DNA from 4 places in the Pseudoalteromonas sp. 19-MNA-CIBAN-0066 genome. Region 1 is predicted to be linked to each of the others. Evidence: predicted binding sites of a transcription regulator. Region 1 holds the regulator's gene; each other region holds the start of a gene.
What was found. Region 1 encodes sigma-54, which starts transcription at its own class of promoters, with help from an activator protein. Its sites were predicted from a motif close to GTTGGCACGNNNNTNGNNT; they were not measured.
Positions count from the first base shown of each region.

Region 1 (3,205 bases):
GGTTCCCAGTGTGGGTTTGGTAAAAAACGCGCATCAAAAACATAATCAGCACCTTTGGGAATACCATGCTTAAAGCCAAACGACTCAAAGGTAATGATAAGCTGTTTGTCTTTTTTACCGAGTATGGTTTCACGCATAGATTCAGCAAGTTGATGCACACTTAAATCGGTTGTATCAATGACATGATCAGCCCGCGTTACGAGTACATCGAGTAATTCTTTTTCTTTTTTTATTGCTAAATCTAGCGGTAGCGAATCAATCGAAAGCGGGTGCAAACGACGTGTTTCTGAATAACGGCGGATTAATGTTTGATCGTCGCTATCTAAATAAAATAACGTTGGTTTAGCAAAGTCGGGTAAGTACTCAAGAATATCGTTAAACTGCTGCTGGTCTTTAGGCAGGTTACGCACGTCTATACTAACGGCTATTTTATCGTAGTTATCAGAGACACTGCGCACTAATGAAGGCAGCAAATTTACCGGAATATTATCTACACAATAGTAACCTAAATCTTCTACAACACGTAAAGCAACTGACTTACCAGAACCTGATCGGCCACTTATAATAATTAATTCCATTTACCACCCCTTTATTAGTAACTAGGATTGATCCAAAATAACTTGGTATAACGCTTCATCAGACTTTGCCGCACGCAATTGCTTACAAAACTCTTTATCGTTTAGTTTATCAGCTATTGTGGCTAGTGTTTTCAAGTGCTGCTGGTTATCGCCATCGGGCACTATAAGCGCAACAAAAATATCAACTGGACGATTATCAATTGCATCAAAATTAATAGCGGTTTCGCTTATTAAAATTAAGGCAAGAGGCTCTTGTGCCCCGCTCATACGGCCATGTGGAATTGCTATTCCTCGGCCAATACCGGTACTACCTAGCTTTTCTCTTGCCAATAAAGCAGTGAGAATATCTTGCTGAGGTAAATACGGCATTTTTTTATGCGCGAGTTCACTGATGAATTCTAAAATTCTTTTTTTACTATTAAAAAGGACCACAGCTTTGCTGCAGTCCTGGCATATAAGTGAGCTTAATTTCATAGTGTTAGTGTCGAGCAAACTTCTCTTTGTGTTTAATTACTTGACGATCGAGTTTGTCAATCAACGAGTCAATGGCAGCGTACATATCTTGGTGTTCGGTCGATGCAAATAGCTCAGCGCCACTTACAAAAATTGTTGCTTCAACTTTTTGACTTAATTTTTCTACATCGAGAATAACATGCACATTAGTTATGTGATCTGAGTGTCTTTGCAGCTTTGCAAATTTATTATTTACATAGTCTCTTAATGAGTCTGTAATGTCTACATGACGACCAGTTAAGTTTAGTTGCATCAGCATTTTCCTCTTTGTTGTACGTCTTAAATCAAGCTTTTACGTTGATTCGACGGGGGAATAGCCAGAGATTCGCGATATTTTGCAATTGTCCGTCTAGCTACTTTAATTCCTTGCTCAGCCAATATATCTGCAATCTTGCTATCACTCAATGGTTTGGCTAAGTTTTCTGCAGCTATCAACTTTTTAATCAGGGCACGTATGGCAGTTGATGAACATTCGCCACCATTTTCGGTGCTTACATGGCTTGAAAAAAAGTACTTAAGCTCAAAAATGCCACGTGGAGTGTGCATATATTTTTGCGTAGTGACCCGTGAAATAGTCGACTCGTGCATTTCAACTATTTCGGCAACATCGTTTAATACCATAGGTTTCATGGCTTCTGGGCCATGTTCAAAAAACGCTTGTTGCTGCTTAACAATACAATTAGTTACTTTCAGGAGTGTTTCGTTTCTACTTTCTAGGCTTTTAATAAACCATTTAGCTTCTTGTAAGTGCGAGCGAATAAATTGGCTGTCACCGCTGGATTTTACTGTACGAGACATAGCCGCATATTGGCTGTTAACACGTATTTTTGGCATGCTATCTGGGTTTAGCTCTACCACCCAGCGGCCTTTTATTTTTTTAACAGACACGTCAGGTATAACGTATTCAGACTCTTCTCTGACAATAGTATCCGCAGGCTTAGGGTTAAGCGTATGAATAAGTGTCATTATTTCTTTAAGCTCTTCTTCTTTGAGCTTAGTTTTTTTCATTAACGTACGATAGTCGCGAGCAGCGAGTAAATCGATATGATCAGTTAACACCATTTTTGTTTCGTTAATATAAGGGGTGTCTTTATCAAATTGATTTAATTGAATGCATAAGCATTCTTGCAAGCTGCGAGCTGCAATACCAACAGGATCAAATAATTGAATGCGCTTTAGCACTGCTTCTATTTCATCTAGTTCTACTTCGTGTTCGTCGTCAGTTTCTTGGTTAAAGCTTGCTAAAAGGTCTTCGCAACTGAGGGTTAAAATACCAGAGTCATCTACGGCTTCAACGATAGCTATGGCAATAGCTTCGTCGGTAGGGCTAAAAGGGGTGAGCTGTAATTGCCACATTAAGTATTCATGCAGGGTTTCGGTTGATGCACCTTGATAAATAGATTCATCTTCAGGCATTGGCCCTGATGAAGAGGCAGGCGCTGCGCTCATATATTCATCCCATGATACATCCATGGCCATGTCGTCGCTTATGGTGTCTTTATTTAGTGCTTCACCGCTATCTTGCTCATACTCGCTTGGGGTGTCGTCAGCAGAGGCGCTAACAGTAATGTCATCTGCTTTTTGCTCGTTTTTACCTGCTGATTCTTCCGTGTAATCTTGTTCATCAACTTCAAGTAATGGGTTGCTATCAAGTGCTTCTTGTATTTCTTGCTGGAGATCCAAGGTACTAAGCTGCAATAAGCGAATAGCCTGTTGCAGTTGCGGAGTCATTGTAAGTTGCTGGCCCATGCGCAGCTGTAATGATTGCCTCATTTATCTCTAACAATCCTTATAAATTGATATGATTAATCTTAGCAGATGCTTATAGTAATAACATAAATATTACAGTTTGAACTGCTCGCCTAAATAAACATCACGTACTGTTTTATCGTTTAATACAAATTCAGGAGTACCAGATGCAATTAGCTCCCCATGAGAAACAATGTAGGCTTTTTCACAAACATCAAGGGTTTCCCTTACATTGTGGTCGGTAATTAGTACGCCAATACCACGATTTTTAAGGTGTTCTATAATTTTTTTAATATCGAGTACTGAAATAGGATCCACGCCAGCAAAGGGCTCATCAAGCAATATAAATTTAGGATCTGCAGCTA
Region 1 is NZ_JBEONZ010000006.1:2,255-5,459, forward strand. Features, by position in the region: gene rapZ (RNase adapter RapZ) at 1-578, opposite strand, end outside; gene ptsN (PTS IIA-like nitrogen regulatory protein PtsN) at 600-1,052, opposite strand; gene hpf (ribosome hibernation-promoting factor, HPF/YfiA family) at 1,057-1,344, opposite strand; gene AAEZ18_RS05435 (RNA polymerase factor sigma-54) at 1,371-2,864, opposite strand; gene lptB (LPS export ABC transporter ATP-binding protein) at 2,934-3,205, opposite strand, start outside.

Region 2 (3,205 bases), on a different contig from region 1:
GTGCACCTCTATATTTGGCCACGGGCTAGCGGCAATATTTTGCAACGCTTGTTGGTAAGCATTTTTATCAACTTCTACCGCCGTTATAGTTAACTGGGGGCTGCGCTGTTTGCACATAAGCGCCAGCAATCCCGTGCCTGTACCTATATCGAGCAAGCTGTTGGCATTACTTAAATTAGCCCATGCTCCAAGCAAAATACCATCGGTTGATACCTTCATTGCACACTGTTCGTGCGCAACTTTAAATTGTTTAAATGCAAAACCAGACATTTTTTCACCTTTTCATTCACCAAGCAGGCGTAACCGAGTATAATTAGTGCCATTGTCCTTTATTTTTGACACTCTATGCAATTTTCTGAATTTGATCTTGATAACAAGCTACTCGACGCCATTAATAAAATGGGTTACGAAACGCCAACCAGCATTCAACAACAAGCTATTCCTGAAGCACTTCAGGGGCGTGACATTTTAGCATCTGCGCCTACAGGTACAGGTAAAACAGCCGCCTTTTTAATTCCGGCTATTCAATATTTATTGGATTTTCCGCGTCGTGATCCTGGTTTTGCGCGCGTATTAGTAATGACGCCAACTCGTGAGCTAGCTTATCAAATTCATGAACAATGCGAACTACTTGCTAAACGTACTAACCTTAAAATTGGGGTAGTAACAGGCGGTATTAACTATGGTACGCATAAAGAGATTTTTGAAAAAAATAATGACATTTTAATCGCCACCCCAGGGCGTTTAATGGAATATTTAGAAACCGAAAACTTTCATGCTGAACACGTAGAAATGCTTATTATTGATGAAGCCGACCGCATGCTAGACATGGGCTTTAAAAAAGAAATGAGCCGTATTTGTGATGAAGCTAAAAATCGTCGTCAGTGCTTTTTATTTTCAGCAACCCTTGAAGGCGACAGTGTTGAAAGATTTGCTGAAACAACGCTAAACGATCCAGCATTGCTTGAAGCTGAATCGTCACGCAAAGAAAAGGCTAAAATTCACCAGTGGGTACATTTAGCCGACGACTATCATCATAAACTTGAGCTGTTAGTTAATACCCTTAATGGCCCAGACGTAACTAAAGCCATAGTGTTTGTTAAAACCCGTGAGCGTCTTGAAACGCTAATTGGTGAACTAACAACTAACGACGTTAAAGCAGCCTGGTTACGCGGCGAAATGCCGCAAGACAAACGCATGAAAGCGATGGAAAACTTCCATAGCGGCAAAACCCGTATATTAGTTGCTACCGATGTAGCGGCGCGCGGTATCGACGTGGCTGATATTAGCCATGTAATAAACTTTGACCTACCACGCACAGCCGATATATACGTACACCGTATTGGCCGTACGGGCCGCGCTGGTAAAAAAGGCATCGCTATTTCACTGGTTGAAGCGCACGATATTGGCATTCTTTATAAAATAGAGCGCTATATTGAGCAAAAACTTAAACGTCGTGTTATTAAAGGATTAGAGCCAAAGCATAAAGAAGCTAAGCCGCCGGCTAAAAAGCGTAAAGATCCGGTTAAAATGAAAGCGAAGAAAAAAGCTAAGGTTAAAAAGAAAAAGTAACTTAAGCGCATACTATAAGTAGTATTATATTAGCCGACAAAAATGTCGGCTTTTTAATGCCTGCTCCTCCATAACTGCATGGTTTAGGGCTATGTAATCTCTACTTAGTTTTATGTAACAATTGCCCACCTGAATTCCCACTTAATAAAATAGCCTTTATTTTCAGTATATTAAATATGGAACGATAATTGTAACTATCATGGTAACTCTGCCTAATTTGGCTACCCGATTAATTGCAATGTAAGGATATGATTATGAGCCGTTTAAAATTAACTATCGCTTTAGTATCATTTTGTTGTTTGTTTTTATTAGCATGCGCTACAAAAGTGAGTGCTACAACAAATATGGTTGTCGTTAGCAGCCTAGCAACCCAACCTAACTTACAGCAATCGATTACCCACACTTTGCGTACCAACCCCAATTTAGCGCTAAGCGATATTCGCGTACAAGTTAAAAATGGCGAAGTAGATTTATACGGTAAAGCGCAAACAGGTTTTGAGCGTGCGTTGGCACAAAAGTTTTTAGAAAATATGGATGGCGTAAAAATCATTCGTAACAAAATTGATATTATTTAAGTTTTACTTAAATAACTTACATAAAAAATGCCGCTTATTGCAAAATAAGCGGCATTTTTTTCAGTGCTCATATATTCAGTAATCAAGCCCAAGCTTAGTAATAAGCCAAACAGGCTAACTACTTTTTAAGCTATGAGCTCTATTTAGCTCTTTGGCGATTACTCGCTACCTTTGGTTTTGTATTGGCCTTATGAAATTGGCTAAAACCAGTATGGCGCGTTAATGCTGGGCGCCCACCTCGACTACTTCCTTTTGCAGCTCTTTCGTCGCGCCCTTCTTCTGGCACTAAGCAATTTGGCGCTTTACCTATTAGGTTAGCTTTACCCATTTTGCGCAGTGCTTCGCGGATCATTGGCCAGCCCGCAGGATCGTGATAGCGTAAAATTGCTTTATGTAAACGACGCTGGCGCGCACCTTTCGGCACAGGTACTACTTCGGTATTATTTTTAATATTACGCAGTGAGTTCATCTCGGTATGATAAATAGTGGTCGCATTTGCCATTGGAGATGGGTAAAAATTTTGTACCTGATCAAGTTTAAAGTCGTTCGACTTAAGCCACAAAGCCATGTTTACCATGTCTTCGTCTTTAGTACCTGGGTGCGCCGAAATAAAGTATGGGATTAAATACTGTTTTTTACCCGCTTCTTTTGAGTACTTATCAAATAACGCTTTAAACTGATCGTAAGCTCCCATACCTGGCTTCATCATTTTTGATAATGGTCCATCTTCGGTATGCTCTGGCGCTATTTTTAAATATCCACCTACATGGTGAGTAACTAATTCTTTAACGTAACGTGGATCTTGCACGGCTAAATCGTAGCGTACACCCGAGGCGATTAATATTTTTTTAATGCCTTTAACTTCACGGGCTTTTTTATACAGCTCAATTGTTGGCGTATGATCGGTATCCATATGCTTACATATTTCAGGGTATACACACGATAAACGTCTACAGGTACTTTCTGCTTTTTTGCTAGTACAACCCAATTTATACATGTTGGCTGTTGGGCCACCTAAGTCAGAAATAACCCCGGTAAACCCGGGTACTTTATCTCTA
Region 2 is NZ_JBEONZ010000044.1:8,179-11,383, reverse strand. Features, by position in the region: gene AAEZ18_RS16525 (tRNA1(Val) (adenine(37)-N6)-methyltransferase) at 1-270, opposite strand, end outside; gene srmB (ATP-dependent RNA helicase SrmB) at 346-1,572, shown strand; gene AAEZ18_RS16515 (BON domain-containing protein) at 1,827-2,147, shown strand; gene AAEZ18_RS16510 (YgiQ family radical SAM protein) at 2,287-3,205, opposite strand, start outside.
Region 2: AAEZ18_RS16515 (BON domain-containing protein) is a predicted target of sigma-54. The motif match lies at 1,748-1,766, and genes of this name have one in related genera.

Region 3 (3,205 bases), on a different contig from region 1:
TAAAAATATTGAGAGTGTGAATATTAATGGTGCAAATGGCATCATTATTAACACTAAAGAAGGTGCGGTTAGGCTGACTGATGTTGCAGAAATCGCGTAAAAGATTCATTAGCCAGCGGGCTAAAAATTAAATAGTTTAGAGGTCAATTATGAGCTTCAATATTGCATTATCCGGCCTTGCTGCCGCACAAAAAGATTTAAACGTTACGGCAAATAATATAGCCAACGTAAATACTACGGGTTTTAAAGAGTCGCGCGCAGAATTTGCTGACGTGTATGCATCGTCGGTATTTAGTTCGGGTAAAACAAAAAATGGTGACGGCGTGCAAACGACTATGGTTGCACAACAATTTCACCAAGGATCATTACAGTTTACCAATAACTCGTTAGATTTAGCGATTACCGGTGAAGGTTACTTTGCAACCAGCCAAGACCTAGGCGCGCAAGATTTTACTTACACACGTGCCGGCGCATTTAAGTTAAACAAAGACAACTTTGTGGTAGATGCAAATGGCAGCTTTTTACAAGGCTTTCCGGTTGACCCTTCAACAGGCGATACTACATCAGTGAGTTTAAGCACTTCATCGGCTTTACAAATACCTGACTCGTCAGGATCGCCGCGTGCTACTTCAAGCGTGTATAGCTCATTTAATTTAGATTCACGATCAATTGCACCTACAATTGCGTTTAACCCTACCGAAAGTGCAACTTATAATTCATCAACCTCAACAACCGTGTATGACTCACTCGGTGAGCCACATGTATTGCAGCTATTTTTTGTGAAAAGTGACCCTGCAGTACCCGGTAATGAAAATCAATGGAACGTACATTCAACACTTGATGGTAAATCCTTTGGTGCCAATGGTGTTGAACAAACAGTAGCTCCGTACACTCCTATGACTACTTTTAAGTTTGACTCAAGTGGCTTACCGCAAAGTACAGACGGCACGCCAAACGTAAGTAATACTTTTAATCCATTGTCAATTGCAGCTGGTGGCGGTGGTGCAGCGGGGCTTTCTGACTTATTAACCAATGGCGCTACCTTCCCAGCGCCTGTTGAAATTAACTGGCGTGATGAAACCGGTACAGCTAATAAAATACCTACTCAATACGCAAGTCGCTTTGAAGTAAAAGCACTTGAGCAAGACGGTGCAACGGTTGGCCGTTTAGCGGGTATTGATATTGGTGCCGATGGTAAAGTTGTGGCTTCGTACAGTAATGGCGACTCTACATTTTTAGGCCAAGTGGCTATGGTACGTTTTTCAAACTCACAAGGTTTACAACAAGTGGGCAGCACAGGTTGGAAAGCGAGTATAGCGTCAGGCGAGCCTATTGCTGGTGAACCAGGCTCTGGCACATTAGGTAATATCAACTCATCAGCGCTTGAACAGTCAAACGTAAACTTAACTAACGAACTAGTTGATTTGATTAGCGCACAGCGTAATTTCCAAGCAAACTCGCGAGCGCTGGAAGTTAACTCAACAATTCAGCAAAGTATTCTGCAAATTAGATAAAGCACAATTTATTAATTTGAATATTCAAGGCTGCTTAATTGCAGCCTTTTTTGTTTATAAGATCAGGTTTGAGGCGTCAGGTATCAGGTTTTAGGCAGAAATTTAAAGAGCAGGTTTGAGGCGTCAGGTATCAGGTTTTAGGTAGAAATTTAAAGAGCAGGTTTGAGGCGTCAGGTATCAACCTAGAACCTAGCCCCTAGAACCTCATCCCTATAATTTCTGCAGCTACCGGCGGTATACCACATTGCTTGGCGGTGCAGTTTTACTGCTGTATTTAACAATGGCGCATATATTGCATTTGTTCTTACAGAGATTTTTAAGTGAGTCGATGTTATGGATAAAATGGTCTACATTGCCGCGTCTGGCGCTAAGCAAAGCTTAATGGGGCTTGCCCTTAAAGCCAATAATTTGGCGAACGCAAACACTACAGGTTTTAAAGCCGACTTTGCCCAAGCTCGATCTATGCAAGCGTTTGGTGAAGGTTTGCCATCGCGGGTGTTTTCTATGGAAGAGCGCCCAGGTTCAAACATGACATCGGGTGGCATACAGCAAACCGGTCGCGAGCTCGACATTGCCATGAGCGATAACGCCTGGCTGAGTGTACAAGACGCCTCCGGCAACGAAGCTTATACAAAAGTAGGTACGCTTAATATTACCGCCGAAGGCATGTTAGTTACCAGCGGTGGTCGTCAAGTAATTGGCGAAGGCGGCCCTATTATTTTGCCAGTCCCGATTGAAAAAATAGAATTTAGTAAAGACGGTGCCATACAAGTACGCCCACAAGGCGCGCCGGCTAACTTTTTAGAAGAGGTTGATCGTTTAAAAGTGGTTGAGGCAAATAACTCAACACTTGAAAAAGGTAACGATGGTTTATTTAGACCAAAACCAAATCAAACGGTTGAAACCTCAGCTAACGTACAAGTGATAAGCGGCGCATTAGAAATGTCGAACGTTAATCCGGTACACGAAATGGTCGATATGATCAGCCATCAACGCCAATTTGAATTACAAGTAAAGCTAATGAAAACAGCAGAAGAAATAGATCAATCGCAAGATCAGCTGTTGCGCATAGTTTAACTTTAAAATGAGGACACGATTATGAATCCAGCATTGTGGATCAGTAAAACAGGGCTTGACGCCCAACAAACCGACATTTCGGTTATTTCAAATAACTTAGCCAACGCCAGTACGGTTGGTTATAAAAAAAGCCGCGCCGTTTTTGAAGATTTACTTTACCAAAACATTAATCAACCAGGCGGTCGCTCATCACAAGATACCGAAATGCCATCAGGTTTAATGCTAGGTGCTGGTGCTAAAGTGGTAGCTAACCAAAAAAACTTTTCGCAAGGTAATATGCTAACCACTGAAAACTCACTAGATTGGATGATATCAGGTCCGGGGTTTTTTGAGGTGTTGCAGCCTGATGGCAATATTGCTTATTCGCGCAATGGTCAATTTACTACCGATGGCGAAGGGCGAGTTGTAACCTCGGGTGCCGGTTATGTAGTTCAGCCTGAAATGAACGTACCCGACGACGCGCAATCAATAACTGTATCGCAAGACGGTGAAGTGTCTGTACGAGTTGCAGGGCAGGCCGATAACGTGGTTATTGGACAAATTACCATTAGTGACTTTATTAATCCGTCGGGCCTTGAGCCTATAGGGCAAAACCTTTACACCGAAACTGCGGT
Region 3 is NZ_JBEONZ010000001.1:218,630-221,834, forward strand. Features, by position in the region: gene AAEZ18_RS01010 (flagellar hook assembly protein FlgD) at 1-100, shown strand, start outside; gene flgE (flagellar hook protein FlgE) at 150-1,514, shown strand; gene AAEZ18_RS01020 (flagellar basal body rod protein FlgF) at 1,848-2,591, shown strand; gene flgG (flagellar basal-body rod protein FlgG) at 2,613-3,205, shown strand, end outside.
Region 3: AAEZ18_RS01020 (flagellar basal body rod protein FlgF) is a predicted target of sigma-54. The motif match lies at 1,794-1,812, and genes of this name have one in related genera.

Region 4 (3,205 bases), on a different contig from region 1:
GAGACATGTTAGTAAGCTCACCTTTACGTAGGCCAACTTGCTCCATTACAGAACCCTGATGCTCTTCTTGACAGTCAATTGTTACTGTTTCAAACGGTTCTTCTAATACACCGTCAACAGTACGCAAAATTACCTCTGGACGAGATACAGCAAGCTCGTAACCTTCACGACGCATATTTTCGATTAAGATACCTAGGTGTAATTCACCACGGCCAGAAACACGGAAGCTATCTGGGCTAGCAGTATCTTCAACGCGAAGTGCTACGTTGTGTACTAGCTCTTTGTCTAAACGCTCACGAATATTACGTGACGTTACAAACTTACCTTCTTTACCACAAAACGGTGAGTTATTTACAGAGAATGTCATTGTTACTGTTGGCTCATCAACACTTAGTGGTGGTAATGCTTCAACGTTAGTAGGACAACAAACAGTATCTGAAATCTTAAGCTCGCCAATACCGGTTACAGTAACAATGTTACCTGCATAACCACGGTCTGTTTCAATACGCTCAAGGCCTAAGTAGCTTTGTACTGTACCAATTTTACCGTTACGTTTAGTACCATCAGCACTAATAATAGTTACTTGTTGGTTTGGAGCAACAGAACCACGCTTGATACGACCAACACCAATTACACCCACGTATGAGTTGTAATCAAGTTGAGAAATCTGCATTTGGAAGTCACCTTCAGGATCTGCATCTGGTGGTGATACTTCGTCAACGATCATTTGGAACATGGCATCCATGTTATCAGATGGCTCGTCTAAATCTAATGTTGCCCAGCCGTTGATTGCTGATGCATAGATTACTTTAAAATCTAACTGCTCGTCAGTGGCGCCTAAGTTATCGAATAAATCAAAGATTTGATCCATAACCCAATCAGGACGTGCACTTGGCTTGTCGATTTTGTTAATTACTACGATTGGCTTTAAACCTTGCGCAAATGCCTTTTGCGTAACAAAACGCGTTTGTGGCATTGGGCCTTCTTGAGCGTCAACAATTAGTAATACTGAGTCAGCCATTGAAAGTACGCGTTCCACTTCACCACCGAAATCGGCGTGTCCTGGAGTATCTACGATATTAATGTGGTAGCCGTTCCATGAAATAGCGGTGTTTTTCGCTAAAATGGTAATACCACGTTCTCTTTCTATATCGTTTGAATCCATCACGCGCTCTTCATTACCGCCGCGTGTTTCTAATGTGCCTGAAAACTCAAGCAGTTTGTCAACCAGTGTAGTTTTACCGTGGTCAACGTGGGCGATAATTGCTATATTTCTTATCTTTTCGATACTCATTAATATTCACTCAGAGAAATTGAATCTCATTGATCCTGCAGGGGCTTACGCACTCACCTGCGTTTTCACGAGATGTCCCAGCATAGGATTTAAAAGGGCGCATATTATCCCTTATAAATGGAATGGATGAAAGTTTATCCAAAATAAATTTGCAAACTTTCTGGTTTTTTTATTTAACCTACTGTTTTAAATTAACTAATTATAAAAATAAAATTTTTAATATTTTTATAAAAACCTCCACTTTAATGACTTTATTGCTATTTTGGTCAGTCTTTTGTATTTACTTTATGTTAGTCTATCACGATTAAATAGCGAGCAACTTTTTACTCTGTAACTGTTGCACTATATTGAAGCATTTACGCACCATAATGGTGCGCATTAGAAACAGCCGTTATTACTTTTGTATTTTTTATGTTTATAAACATTAAGTTACAATAGTGGCACAAAATCAGCTTATAAAACACAAAGCATTTAAGCAGCAATAACAAAACCTTATAGTTGGAGGACACATGTCGCAATCGGTTTTAGATTTTATTAAAGAAAATGACGTTAAGTTCATTGATTTACGCTTTACTGATACAAAAGGTAAAGAGCAGCATATTTCAATTCCTCATCACCAAATTGATGAAGACTTTTTTGAAGATGGTAAAATGTTCGATGGTTCTTCAATTGCTGGCTGGAAAGGCATAAACGAATCAGACATGGTGTTAATGCCTGTTGCTGAATCAGCTAAGCTTGACCCATTCACTGAAGAAGCCACATTAATTATACGTTGTGACGTAGTAGAGCCTTCTACATTACAAGGTTACGAGCGCGATCCTCGCTCTGTAGCAAAGCGTGCTGAAGAATATATGCGCTCTACGGGTATTGCTGATACGGTTTTATTTGGCCCAGAGCCAGAGTTCTTCGTATTTGATGACGTAAAATATAAAACAGACATGTCTGGCTCTATGTACAAAATCGATTCTAAGCAAGCTGCTTGGAACTCAGATAAAGAATACGCAGACGGCAATACAGGTCATCGCCCTGGCGTTAAAGGCGGTTACTTCCCAGTTGCTCCTGTTGATGACTTTCAAGATTGGCGCTCTGCTACTTGTCTAGTATTAGAAGAAATGGGACAAGTTGTTGAAGCACATCATCACGAAGTAGCAACTGCAGGACAAAACGAAATTGCTACGCGCTTTAATACTATGGTGATTAAAGCCGATGAAATTCAAGAAATGAAATATGTTATTCATAACATGGCTCATTTATACGGCAAAACAGCCACTTTTATGCCTAAACCTATTGTTGGCGATAACGGTTCTGGTATGCATTGTCATCAGTCGTTAGCTAAAGACGGTGTTAACTTATTTGCAGGTGATAAGTACGGCGGTCTTTCTGAAGATGCGCTTTATTACATTGGCGGTATTATTAAACATGCTAAAGCAATTAATGCGTTTGCTAATGCCTCTACTAACTCGTACAAACGTTTAGTACCAGGTTACGAAGCACCAGTAATGCTTGCATACTCTGCACGTAACCGTTCTGCATCAATTCGTATTCCGGTAGTACCATCAGCTAAAGGTCGTCGTATTGAAGTACGCTTCCCTGATGCAACGGCTAACCCGTATCTTGCTTTTGCTGCCATGCTTATGGCTGGCCTTGATGGAATTAAAAATAAAATCCATCCTGGTGATGCAATGGATAAAGATTTATACGACCTACCTGCAGAAGAAGCAGCAGAAATTCCAACCGTTGCCTCTTCATTAGAAGAAGCACTGGCATCTCTTGATGCTGACCGTGAGTTTTTAAATCAAGGTGACGTGTTCTCTAATGATTTAATTGATGCTTACATTAAACTTAAGAGTCAAGAAGTTGAAAGACTTAACATGACAACGCACCCAATTGAGTTTGAAATGTATTACAGCT
Region 4 is NZ_JBEONZ010000008.1:36,754-39,958, reverse strand. Features, by position in the region: gene typA (translational GTPase TypA) at 1-1,294, opposite strand, end outside; gene glnA (glutamate--ammonia ligase) at 1,804-3,205, shown strand, end outside.
Region 4: glnA (glutamate--ammonia ligase) is a predicted target of sigma-54. The motif match lies at 1,731-1,749, and genes of this name have one in related genera.